DNA from 3 places in the Serratia sp. JSRIV002 genome. Region 3 is predicted to be linked to each of the others. Evidence: predicted binding sites of a transcription regulator. Region 3 holds the regulator's gene; each other region holds the start of a gene.
The links. Region 3 encodes Fur, which represses iron uptake genes when iron is present. Its sites were predicted from a motif close to ATAATAATGAGAACNACTATCAA; they were not measured.
Positions count from the first base shown of each region.

Region 1: exbB (tol-pal system-associated acyl-CoA thioesterase) is a predicted target of Fur. The motif match lies at 2,684-2,706, and genes of this name have one in related genera.
Region 2: fepD (Fe(3+)-siderophore ABC transporter permease) is a predicted target of Fur. The motif match lies at 1,648-1,670, and genes of this name have one in related genera.

Region 1 is NZ_CP074143.1:5,179,318-5,183,568, forward strand. Features, by position in the region: gene KGP26_RS24275 (colicin-like pore-forming protein) at 1-360, shown strand, start outside; gene cui (colicin immunity protein Cui) at 377-1,051, opposite strand; gene exbD (TonB system transport protein ExbD) at 1,196-1,618, opposite strand; gene exbB (tol-pal system-associated acyl-CoA thioesterase) at 1,622-2,614, opposite strand; gene KGP26_RS24295 (DedA family protein) at 3,184-3,840, shown strand; gene KGP26_RS24300 (LysR family transcriptional regulator) at 3,855-4,251, opposite strand, start outside.
Region 2 is NZ_CP074143.1:4,229,160-4,233,410, reverse strand. Features, by position in the region: gene fepG (iron-enterobactin ABC transporter permease) at 1-552, opposite strand, end outside; gene fepD (Fe(3+)-siderophore ABC transporter permease) at 554-1,627, opposite strand; gene entS (enterobactin transporter EntS) at 1,788-3,056, shown strand; gene fepB (Fe2+-enterobactin ABC transporter substrate-binding protein) at 3,043-4,002, opposite strand; gene KGP26_RS19930 (isochorismate synthase) at 4,197-4,251, shown strand, end outside.
Region 3 is NZ_CP074143.1:1,720,325-1,724,575, forward strand. Features, by position in the region: gene KGP26_RS07970 (beta-N-acetylhexosaminidase) at 1-1,568, shown strand, start outside; gene fur (ferric iron uptake transcriptional regulator) at 1,751-2,197, opposite strand; gene fldA (flavodoxin FldA) at 2,523-3,062, opposite strand; gene ybfE (LexA regulated protein) at 3,266-3,553, opposite strand; gene ybfF (esterase) at 3,801-4,251, opposite strand, start outside.

The DNA of each region.
Region 1 (4,251 bases), 2.6 Mb from region 3:
GCCTGGAGGTATACGAATGTTAACGACATGGCAAACAAGCTCAGTAATTTTGGCCGATTATTTAAAGTCGCAGATCTGGTGATTAAGGCTGAGAAAATACGCGAAAAAAGTATAGAGGGCTACGAATCTGGGAATTGGAAGCCACTGATGTTAGAGGTGGAAGCTATGGTGTTGAGTGGAGTTGCGTCTAGTGTTGCCTTGGCAATAGTTGCTGGATTATTTTCTATTTTTACAATACCCGCATTGCTATCAACCGCGTTAATCATAAGCGTAACCATAGGAATTAGCATTGTCTCATCTTATATTGATGCTTCACTTGCTGAAGCATTGAACAACAAACTCATTAATCTGTTGAATTAACATAAACCCGACGAACTTATCGTCGGGTTTTATACTCTGATGGAAACCTCACTAAAAACCATAGAAAAAGTGAAGTAAAAAAATACAACAGGGTGAAAATCATTACGTAATAGATAAAAAGTAAATAATCATTAGAGGATAAAAATTTAAGCAACCGATTCCCATGAGATACATCAAGAGAGCAGAAAATAAACATATAAATATATATAGCATAAACGATAGAGAAGAGAACAAACCTGACTATTATCGAATACAAACCGACACCACTAAGCTTAAGCTTTAGATGGTTTTTGTATTTAATGACAAAGTAAACAGCAAATAATAGTGCTAGCTTGCAATACAACCCTAAGGCTGGACTTAATAACATATTATCAGAGGATATATTTACCGGGTGAATTTTGGCTATTTCAACGCCCAGTTCAAATAGTTGGGAAGTTGGGTTTAATTTAAAGTAACAAAAAAGTAAAAACAAGGGACATAGCCCAACAGCTAATACCTTAAACAGCTTTCTCGAAGCAAAACTTCCTTCTTCCTCTTGCATCATTCCTCCTGCACCTTGCTGTAAATACTTTGTCGTCTCTATCTCGTCAAAGAACGACATCAATTGATAAAGATTATCATTATCAATTGATGTATGCCAGTCTTTCAGCAAAAAAACGCGACACCCAGAACCTCTCAGCCTGCAGTGCATTTTATAACCACTACTGGCGTTGAATAAAAGCAGGTACTGTGATTACGACAACACAAGTCGTGAGGATTTTAAGGTTGAAACTTAGATAAGACGAAGGGGCTGATAATTAGCCCCTTCGAATGTTTTTAACCGCGGTGTTAAGCGTTACTTGGCCACACCTTCCATTCCCACCAGCCCCACTTTCAGGTAGCCGGCTTTGCGTAGCGTATCCATCACGCTCATCAGCGTTTCATAATCTACGGTCTTGTCCGCCTGGAAAAAGATGGTGGTTTCTTTATTCGCCTGCGTACGTTGATCCAGCACCGCCGTCAGCTGTTCCGCCGTCACCGGCTCATCGCCCACGTATAGCTGCTTGTCTGCCTTCACCGACAGGAACACCGGTTTTTCCGGGCGCGGCTGCGGTTTGGCGGAAGAAGCGGGCAGATCGACACGAATATCTACCGTTGCCAGCGGCGCAGCCACCATAAAGATGATCAACAGCACCAGCATGACGTCGATAAACGGCGTCACGTTGATTTCATGCAGTTCGCCGCTGTCGTCCAGATCTTCATTTAAGCGCATCGCCATAACTCACCCCACCCGCAGTTGGTGCGCATGCTGCGAACGTTTGGCATCGGCCGAGGCCGCCAGATCCAGATCGCGGCCCAACAGCAGCAGCACCTGTGCCGCCACATCGCCCACCTGAGCACGGTGGCCGCCGATGACACGAGCAAAGATGTTGTAGATCACTACCGCAGGGATTGCTGCAACCAGACCGAGCGCAGTGGCCAGCAAGGCTTCCGCAATCCCCGGGGCAACGACCGCCAGGTTAGTGGTTTGCGAATGGGCAATGCCGATAAAGCTGTTCATGATGCCCCATACGGTACCAAACAGGCCGACAAACGGTGAAATGGCGCCGATGGTGGCCAGGAAGCCATTGCCGCGCCCCAACTGACGCCCGTAGGCCGCTACACGGCGTTCCAGACGGAAACCGGTACGCTCTTTAATACCGTTATTGTCGTTAGAGGCCGCCGACAGTTCCAGTTCGTTCTGCGCGTCTTGCAGCAGCACCGCAGTGATGCTCTCTTGTGAGAAATCTTGCGCCAGTTCGGAGGCATCGTCCAGCGAACGCACGTCGGCCAGCGCCAACTGCTCACGGCGCAGACGGCGCTTGGAACGAAACAGCTCGCTGCCTTTGGCAAACAGAATGGTCCAGGTGACAATAGACGCCAGCACCAGGCCAATCATCACGATTTTCACCACGATGTCGGCGTGCTGATACATGCCCCAGACGGAAAGGTCCATGCCGCGCGTTTCAGGCGGTTGGATGGTCGGTTCAGGATTAACCGGGGTGATATTTTCCGGGGTACCCGCCACTGGGGTTACCGCTGTTGGTGTGGCCGGTGTCGTTGCCGCGGCAACGCTTTCAGCGACTGCTGGTGCAGTGGCCGGTGCCGCCTGAGCGTTGCCCGCCAACCCCACCACCAATACCAGTGAGGCGATCACACTGCGCCCCAATGCGCCCCATTGCCCACGGCCTGCGCCCTGAGCACTTTGATTTGTCATTTTGCCAGCCGTTTTCACGCTGTGCCTCCACCCATTTCAACATTGAAGGAAGAATTCAGCGTGCGATCATATCAAACCAATCAGGGATTGATAGTAGTTATCATTATTATTTGAAGAATTACGCATCGACGAGCAAAAAATGATACAACCCCAGTCACTATCAGGGTTTGCGCGTCGTTTGGCATAACATTGCCCCCCCATAATGCTAACAAAATCATCACTCAAAATGCTGCTTTTTACCCCAACAGGCCACAAACGGTGTGAATAGCTCAGCCATCACTGCGGGAAAACGTCTGCAAGCGAGGCATGCATCCCCCTACATAAGGGCTAGATAAAATCACACAGCAAGGTACAAGGTTTTACGGCGTTTTTACTTGGCCATACCGACGGTCGCCTGTACTTTTTCCGAGTTTTACGGCCTTTACCACATTTTCTATGCTCTGTTTAATGTCCGCTTAAGCTAATAGCGGTACACTATATGGTGCTCAAGGGCCTCACCGCCGTGTGTGGCCTATATTTACCGGTGAGCATGGCTATAACAGCACGGTAGCCTATAGAAAGTCAGCCCAGGCACCCCAGGATAAAGAATGGATGTATTAAGAGAAATTGTTCACGCACTGTGGACGCAAGACTTTACTGCACTTGCCGATCCCAGCGTGATTTGGGTGGTTTATGCCGTCCTTTTTACCACCTTGTTTTTGGAAAACGGTTTGTTGCCCGCTTCCTTCCTGCCCGGAGATAGCTTACTGCTGTTGGCCGGTGCCTTGATCGCCAAAGGCGTGATGAACTTTATCCCCACGCTGATTATTCTGACGGTCGCCGCCAGCCTTGGCTGTTGGCTCAGCTATCTGCAAGGGCGATGGCTTGGCCATACCTCGGTGGTGAAAGGCTGGTTGCTACAGCTACCAGCGCAATACCACCAGCGCGCGCACATGCTGTTTAACCGCCACGGCCTGGTCGCTTTGCTGATTGGCCGTTTCCTGGCGTTTGTACGCACCCTGTTGCCTACCATGGCCGGTATCTCGGGCCTCAATAGCGCCCGTTTTCAAATCTTTAACTGGCTCAGCGGCTTGCTGTGGGTAGGCTCGGTAGTCACGCTAGGCTATGCCTTTAGCCAAATCCCACTGGTGAAACGCCACGAAGATCAGGTGATGGCCGGGCTGATGATCCTGCCGATGGTGCTGTTGGTCGTTGGGCTGCTGGGCGTGATGCTGGTCGTTTGGCGTAAAAAACGCGCTTCCTGAATCGGGTGGCGCGGCTATAGCGCCATCCTCGCGGGCAGGTGGCTGACCAGCGCATCCACCGCCAGCCGCACTTTCAAGGGTAAATGCGGCGTAAGCGGCCAGACGGCATGCACCTCAAAGTCTTTCCCTGGTACCTCCCCCAATACCTGCTGCAATCGGCCTTCCAGCAAGGCATCACGGATTAGCCAGCATGGCAGCCAGGCAATGCCAAACCCGGCCACCGCCGCGTCGGCAATCGCCTGCAGATCGTCCATCAACAAACGGGGTTTAGGCATCACTTCTCGCATTGTTCCGTCTGCCTGCGGGATCAACCAGCTACGTATCATTGCGGCGTAGCGATAAGCGATGGCATCGTGCTGGGGCAGTTCCTCAATGCTGTCTGGGGCACCACAGCGAGCCAGATAATCCGGC
Region 2 (4,251 bases), 2.5 Mb from region 3:
TTCCAATGAGGCGCTGATGATCATCCAGGTATTGGCGGCCAGCAGCAGGGCGCGAACGGCAATCCCGACAATAATCAGGCGGAAGGTTTCTACCCCGTTACTCCAGGCCAACAGATAAACTACCCCGGCGGTAAGCAGGCCACCGGCCAACGCCCCAGAGGTAATGCCGATAACGCTGCTGTTAAACAGCACGATGGCGACCAGCACGCCGCTATAGGCTCCCGTATTGAAACCAATAACGTCAGGGCTGCCGAGTGGGTTACGCAATAATGACTGGAAAATCGCACCGCTCAGGCCGAGCGCCGCCCCCAACAGTAACGCCATAGCGACGCGAGGCAAACGCCACTGGGTGACGATCACCGCAAGATTGGTCGGACCTTCGCCGCGTAGCGCGTCGATCACCTGCGCCGCGCTGAGTTGCAAGGTTCCAGAACCGAGGGCATATACCGCCAGGGCAAGGCAGGCGAATAACAACAGCAGGGCAGTCGCCAACGGACGCGCCAACCGAAACGGTTTTTTGGTAAGGATTTGGCGGGAAACCAACAGGCTCATCTTATCCTCCCCGCCGGAACATACGGCGCTGGCGCACCAACATAATCAACATCGGCGCGCCGATCAGGGAAAGTACGATGGAGACCCGCAGTTCCCCCGCGACCAGAAAGCGGCCCAGTAAATCAGCGCTCAGTAGCAGGATCGGCGTTAAAACCAGCGTCCAGGGCAGCATCCAGTTGAGTTCTGACCCTGCCAGCCGCCGGGCAATGTGGGGCATCATCAGCCCGACAAAGGCGATAGGACCAACGGCGGCGGTAGCTCCGCCACACAGCAGCGTAATAGCTAACAGGCCAAGCAGTTGGGTGCGAATAATTCCGGTGCCGAGCGCCGCTGCAAGCTCACTCCCCATACTTAAGCTGTTCAACGCCTTGCTAAGCCACAGAGTGATCAACGTGCCCAGCAGGATTGGCAATGCGACGCTGCGCACTACCGCCATATTCTGAATGTCCAGTGTGCCAGCTTGCCAAAAACGCAGCTGATCGAACACCAAAGGATTGAGCAGAGCGATGCCGGTGGTCATCCCTTCCAACACGGCGGCCAGCGCCACCCCGGCTAGCGTCAGGCGTACAGGATTAACGCGGCTGCCGCCCATTGCGCCTACCAGCGCCACCAACAGCGAGGCAAACAGCGCACCGGCAAAGGCGAACCACAGATATTGGCTGACGTCGGTCGCACCAAAGAAGGTAATGCCCAACACCACGGCGAAACCGGCTCCGGAGTTAACCCCCAAGATACCAGGGTCTGCCAGCGGGTTGCGGGTGAGGGTTTGCATGAGCGCGCCAGCCAGCCCAAGTGCGATGCCAGCCAACACGCCGATCAGCGTGCGTGGCAGGCGTGCTTCGGTAATGATGACGCAGTCTGCGCCGCTGCATTGGCCATTCAGCGCGGCAACGACGTTAGTGAAAGGAATGGATTTAGCCCCCAGCGACAGGCTGAGCATCATCACCAGCAACAGCACGACAAAGGCGCACAGCAGGCCAAACAGGCGCAGCCAGAAGGAGCGGGATAACCCCATAAACAGAGTGCCCCTGCGGTCAGGAAGCGGAGGAGAGCAATTAGGTGTAAGCCGGAACATGACAGCCCATTATTAACTGAATATCAATGATATCTATTATCATTATTGATTGTATTTATCTATGGTAGCATGGCAGCCTGACCAGCACTAGCGCTGAGCCTCTCGAATATCGTGTCGTTGTTTGTGGAAGATCAAGGATATAAGTTGTGGTGATAACAAAATGAATAAACCCTCTATTTTGCTCGATTTTAGCCTGCTTAGGACCAACCCCGCTTTTCGTGCCGTATTCTGCGCCCGTTTTATTTCGATCCTGGCATTGGGCCTGATGGCGATCGCCATTCCGGTGCAGATCCAGGCGCTGACTGGGTCAACTCTGTTGGTTGGGCTTGCGGTGACCCTGGCGGGCGGCGGAATGTTTGCCGGTTTGCTGATGGGCGGGGTGCTGGCCGATCGCTATGAACGCCGTCGGTTGATCCTGTTTGCGCGCTCAACCTGCGGTGTGGGCTTTCTGGGGTTGTGCCTCAATGCTGCGCTGCCTGCACCTTCGCTAACGGCGATTTATCTGCTAGCGGTATGGGACGGATTTTTTGGTGCGGTAGGCGTGACGGCGTTGCTGGCGGCGACACCGGCGATCGTTGGCCGTGAGAATATCGTGCAGGCCGGGGCCATCAGCATGCTGACCGTACGCTTTGGGTCGATCCTGTCTCCCGCTATCGGCGGGTTGGTGATCGCTGGGGCAGGTATCAGCTGGAACTATGCGCTGGCGGCCTTGGGGACGCTGATCACTTTGATCCCGCTATTAAAATTGCCTCAGTTGCCACCACCACCGCAGCCGCGTGAACATCCGTTGCGGGCGCTGATCGGCGGCTTCACCTTCCTGTTCCAGAACAAGGTGATTGGCATGGTGGCGCTGATTGGTGCGTTGATGACCATGGCCAGCGCGGTGCGCGTGTTATATCCGGCCATCTCCGGTATGTGGCAGGTCACTACCCAGAGCCTGGGGATCATGTATGCGGCGGTGCCATTAGGGGCGGCGATTGGCGCATTTACCAGTGGCCGGGTGGCTCAGGTGGCGCGGCCGGGCTGGATGATGTTGATAACGGCGATAGCGGCTTTCGTGGCCGTGGGGCTGTTTGGCCTGATGCCTTGGTACGGTATGGCGCTGTTGTGCCTGGTGGTGTTTGGCTACCTCAGCGCGCTGAACTCGCTGCTGCAATATGGCCTGATACAGAACCTGACGCCGGACGCGTTTCTGGGCCGGATTAACGGCCTGTGGACCGCGCAGAACGTTGTAGGGGATGCGCTTGGTGCCTTGCTGCTCGGCGCGATGGGGGCATTTATGCTGCCAGCGATGAGCTCTACCAGCTTCGGTTTTGGTGCGGCGCTGCTGGCCGTGGTGCTGGCGTTTGCCATGCGTGGTTTGCGCAACGTGAGCATGGGCGGGCAGAGCGATAAACTCCAACCCGCCGTTGCGGCTACGGAGAAATAAACAGCTTTTCCAGACGCGTCAGCAAGTTGCTGGCGCTGTAATAATCCAGGCGGAAGGTGTCGTTCCCCAATGGGTAAACCCGCTTATTCTCCACCGCTGGCAGATGAGCCAGGAAACTGTTGCTCATCAGCCGCTGTGCATCACTTTCATCGTTGGCGAATAACAGCAGCGTTTGCCCATTCAAGCCTTCTGCCAGGTTTTCACCGCCAAGTTGGACGATATCTTTACGCGCCCCTTGGCTGGTGCTGGCGTTGAGTTTTGGTGGCAAAGTGGCCAGGGTAAAGCCTAGCTGTTGCAGCAGTTGCCCTTGGGATGAGTCTGCGGTCCACAGGTTGGCATTCTTGCCATCGCTGCGAAATACCAGTGCCGTTATGGGCTGTGGTGGCAATGTCATCTGCTGTTTCAGCGTTTTCTCACGGCGATCAAACTCGCTGACGATCTTCTCCGCTTGTGCTTCATGGCCGGTCGCTACGCCGAGGATGTTGGCCAGTTCCTGCCAGCTTTTATCGTCGTAGTTCACCACCAGCACCGGAGCGATGGCCGACAGCTGATCGTACAGGCGCACCGCAGAATCGGCCCCGGTAGCGGACATCACAATCAGGTCAGGTGCCTCACCGGCGATTGCCTCGGCGTTGGGTTCACCAATATATAACCGCTTCACTCCACGTTTGGCCGCAATCTCTCCCCACTGGTGGAAAAAGCCCTGCCGATCCGATAGCCGGTTGTTTGGGCTGGTGGCTCCGCTGGCGATCACCGGAGCGTCGATCGCCAACAGCGTACCGGTGACCGTCACGCTGGTGGAGACGATGCGCTGTGGAGGTTGTTTAAGGGTGATAACGCCGTGTGAGGTTTCGATACTGCGCGGCCAGGCTTGAGTCTCGGCTTGGGCAACGCTCAACGCCAGCAGGCCAAACAGCGCCAGGCTGAGCCGCAGGGGGATTGACATCGGTGAGATCCTTTTAATCCGAATGATTATCATTCATTGGTCATAAACCACCAAGTTTACCCCTTAATGTGGGTTAGCAGAAGAGGTTACGTTTATTGACATGGTCAGTTCTGGCAGGTACTTTATCGCGGATGCAATACAAATGATAATCATTATTATATTGGTTATTGTTAATGAAACAAGAGGAAGTACCTATGGACGTAGCCGTTAAGGGCGCTGCGCAAAAGGACCTGCAACAGGGTGTAGATC
Region 3 (4,251 bases):
CCTACAAGCTGAACAAATTCCACTTCCACCTGACCGATGACGAAGGTTGGCGCATTGAGATCCCTGGCCTGCCTGAGTTGACCGAAGTGGGAGGCCAGCGTTGTCATGACCTGAGCGAGACCACCTGCCTGATGCCACAATATGGCTCTGGCCCGGCACCGCACGGTGGCTTCTTCTCCCGTCAGGACTATATCGACATCGTTAAATATGCTCAGGCACGCCAGATTGAAGTGATCCCTGAGATCGACATGCCGGCGCACGCCCGTGCGGCGATTATTTCCATGGAAGCTCGCTACAAGAAACTGCTTGCCGAAGGGAAAGAGAAAGAAGCCAACGAGTTCCGCCTGGTGGATCCGACCGATACCTCCAACACCACCTCGGTGCAATACTTCAACCGCCAGAGCTACCTGAACCCATGCCTGGATTCGTCCAAAAACTTCGTGGACAAAGTGATTGGTGAAGTGGCCCAGATGCACAAAGAGGCCGGTCAGCCGCTGAAAACCTGGCACTTTGGTGGGGACGAAGCGAAGAACATCCGTCTGGGCGCTGGCTATACCGACGTGAAAAACCCGGAAGCGGGCAAGGGCATCCTCGATCTGAGCAAAGAAGACAAGCCGTGGGCCAAGTCGCAGGTTTGCCAGGCCATCATCAAAGACGGCAAAGTGGAAGATATGGAACACTTGCCAAGCTACTTCGGTCTGGAAGTCAGCCAGTTGGTGAAAGCACACGGCATTGACAGAATGCAGGCGTGGCAGGACGGCCTGAAAGATGCCAAAGACTCGAAGGCCTTCGCGACCAACCATGTGGCGGTGAACTTCTGGGATACCCTGTACTGGGGTGGTTTCGACTCGGCTAACGACTGGGCGAACAAGGGTTATGACGTGGTGATCTCTAACCCGGACTACGTCTACATGGACTTCCCGTATGAAGTCAGCCCGGACGAGCACGGTTACTATTGGGGCACCCGTTTCAGCGACGAGCAGAAGATCTTCAGCTTTGCACCGAATAACCTGCCGCAGAACGCCGAAACTTCGGTGGACCGTGACGGTAACCACTTCACCGCCAAGAGCGATAAACCATGGCCGGGCGCATACGGTCTTTCCGCCCAGCTGTGGAGCGAAGTGGTACGTACCGACCAGCAGATGGAATACATGATTTACCCACGTGCCGTGTCGCTTGCAGAACGTGCATGGCACCGTGCAAGCTGGGAACAGGATTACAAAGCTGGCCGTGAGTACAAAGGTGGCGAAACCCATCAGGTCGATACCAAAACCCTGGATCAGGACTGGCTGCGCTTTGCCAACCTGATTGGCCAACGTGAGCTGGCCAAGATGGATAAAGCGGGGGTGAGTTATCGCCTGCCGGTCCCTGGTGCACGCATCATCGGTGGCAAGTTGGAGGCGAATATTGCTCTGCCTGGCCTGGGAATTGAATATTCCACCGACGGCGGCAAACAGTGGCAGCGTTATGACGATAAAGCGCGCCCTGCGGTAGCGGGAGATGTGCAAATCCGCGCGATTAGCCCGGATGGCAAACGCTTCAGCCGTGCCGAGCCAGTAAAAGCGTAAGTGAGAACTCCGCCCGCCTACGTGTCGGTAGGTGGGCTGAGATAGTGCGAGGTGAGAGAAAACTGCAATTGTGATAATTGAGTGGATATTTTTCCCCGGGCCTGTCCGGGGATTTTTTTATCTGTCATTTAGGCATAAAAAAACCGCCGTGTAGGCGGTTTTCGCGTTCTGGCGGGCCAGGATCAGTTCTTGTTGTGCAGCGTTTCGTTCTCGCGGCAATCACCGGTTTCACAGTGGCCGTACAGGTACAGGCTGTGGTTGGTGAGCTTGATACCGTGTTGCTTGGCGATATCGCGCTGACGCACTTCGATGGATTCGTCGCTGAACTCGATCACTTTGCCGCAGTCCAGGCAAATCAGGTGATCGTGGTGGTGCTGCTGAGTCAGTTCGAAAACCGACTTGCCACCTTCAAAATTGTGGCGGGTCACAATACCTGCGTCGTCAAACTGGTTCAGCACACGGTATACCGTGGCCAGGCCAATTTCTTCACCCATATCTATCAGTTTTTTGTACAGATCTTCCGCACTGACGTGATGGCATGCCGGATCCTGCAAGACTTCCAGGATTTTGAGTCGCGGAAGAGTGACTTTTAAGCCAGCCTTCTTCAATGCGGAGTTGTTATCAGTCATGCGGATTCAGTCCTGTTACTATGCTAATCAAGTTGAGGCGTTCTCGCCTATGGCATCGGTTGGCACAAAGCGTTAATTGCGTCTCATTATAGAACCGGTTGCTGCAAATAGAAACCGCCGGTTGTTAACAAACCTATCTTTGCACGTTTACAGGGTAATCATGCAAAGCTTTGATGGATGGGATAAACCGATATCTCAGTCTACCGTGGCGAGGTAGGAAGTTACAAACTTGTAGCTTCTATTGCTCTAATCCGTGATGCCGATAACAGAAGGGCGCGCTCTACGGCGCCCTTACTATGTGCTACGTATCCGCCGAGGCAGAGGTTTAGCCGACGATCTCGGCCAGGCTCAGCTCTTCACTGATTTGCTTGACCCAGGCGTCTACACGTTCGTTGGTCAGCTCAGGTTGACGATCTTCGTCAATGGCCAGCCCGACAAAGTGATCATCATCAGCCAGACCCTTGGAGGCTTCAAAATGGTAGCCTTTGGTTGGCCAGTGGCCGACGATGGCCGCACCGCGTGGTTCAATGATGTCGCGGATGGTGCCCATCGCATCGCAGAAATATTCCGCGTAGTCTTCCTGATCGCCACAGCCAAACAGCGCCACCAGCTTGCCGTTAAAGTCGATGTCTTCCAGCGTCGGGAAGAAATCATCCCAGTCGCACTGGGCTTCGCCATAGTACCAGGTTGGGATACCGAGCAGCAGGATATCAAACGCTGCCAGATCTTCTTTGCTGCTTTTGGCGATGTCGTGGATTTCTGCCACGTCGTTGCCGAATTTTTGCTGAAGCGTCTTTTGGATCATCTTGGCAATGTTTTCGGTATTGCCAGTGTCGCTGCCAAAGAAAATGCCTACATGAGCCATAGTAAAGATAACCTTTTAATTCAAATGAATGTGTTGCGTAAACGCGGCCTGAGGCGCTGCCAAGGGCAGGCTTGCTCAGCCGTAAATGCGTATCATGCCAGAAATTTGCCCTGAGGTTTTATCGCGTTTATGCGATGCCTCTGCGGAGGTGGAACCGATCTGGCGTCATCCTTAACGCCGTGCCGCGCGTGCGGCGGCAGAGATCAGTGTTCTGGCTGTTCTTCTGCCAGTTGGGCCAACAGCATTTGTTCGATCAATTCGCTGCGGCTGATATTGCGCTGGTCGGCCAGTTTGTTGAGAGCATCTACCGCGTCTGCGTTGATTTTCAGCTCTACACGCCGTAATCCACGCACTTTGTCCCGTCGTAGCTGATTACGCTTATTAATTCTAAGCTGTTCATCACGGGAAAGCGGGTTGGTTTTCGGGCGCCCTGGACGGCGTTCATCTGCGAACAGATCCAGCGTCGTGCGATCCGTTTGTTCTTTTGCCATTGTTGCGCTACTGCAAGGGAGTTTGCATCAAAAAGCGGTTTACGCTTCCAGACGGTTCGATTTACACAATTCGGGCCAATAAACCCTAACCCAAATTCACCCCCAGCCAAGCGCAGCTTCACACCTGGACAGGGTGGCAAAATTATAGCGCGCCATATTACCCCAGCAGATGGAGCGACGACAATGCCTAACTTAGCTACAAACGCGCTAAGCTATTCTCTCTAGCGCGTTTTTTCGCCACTTGGGCTCAGGGCTGGTCAATAAAGCGGTGGATTGCCCGTAATACAGCGTCCGGCTTCTCCGCATGGACCCAGTGGCCGGAACCTGCAACCACATAGGCGCGTGCCTGCGGGAACTGGCGGGCGATGTCATCGCGGTAGCTATCCTGCACGTAAGGCGAGAGGCCACCACGGATAAACAGCGTCGGGTGCGGCCAGGGTGGAACCTCTTGCCAGCCGATAATGTTCTCATATTGCTCGATCAGCACCGGCAGGTTGAACCGCCAACTGCCAGCATGGAAAGATTTCAGCAGAAACTGGATCACGCCTTCTTCATGCAGCGTGGCTCGCATGAGCTGTGCAGCCTGCTGACGCTGGGTGATACCCGCATCGGTGACGGCCTGCAGTGCGGTAAAGATCTGGTCATGGCGGCGAGTGTCGTAATCCACCGGGGCGATATCGATCGCCACCAGCCGTTCA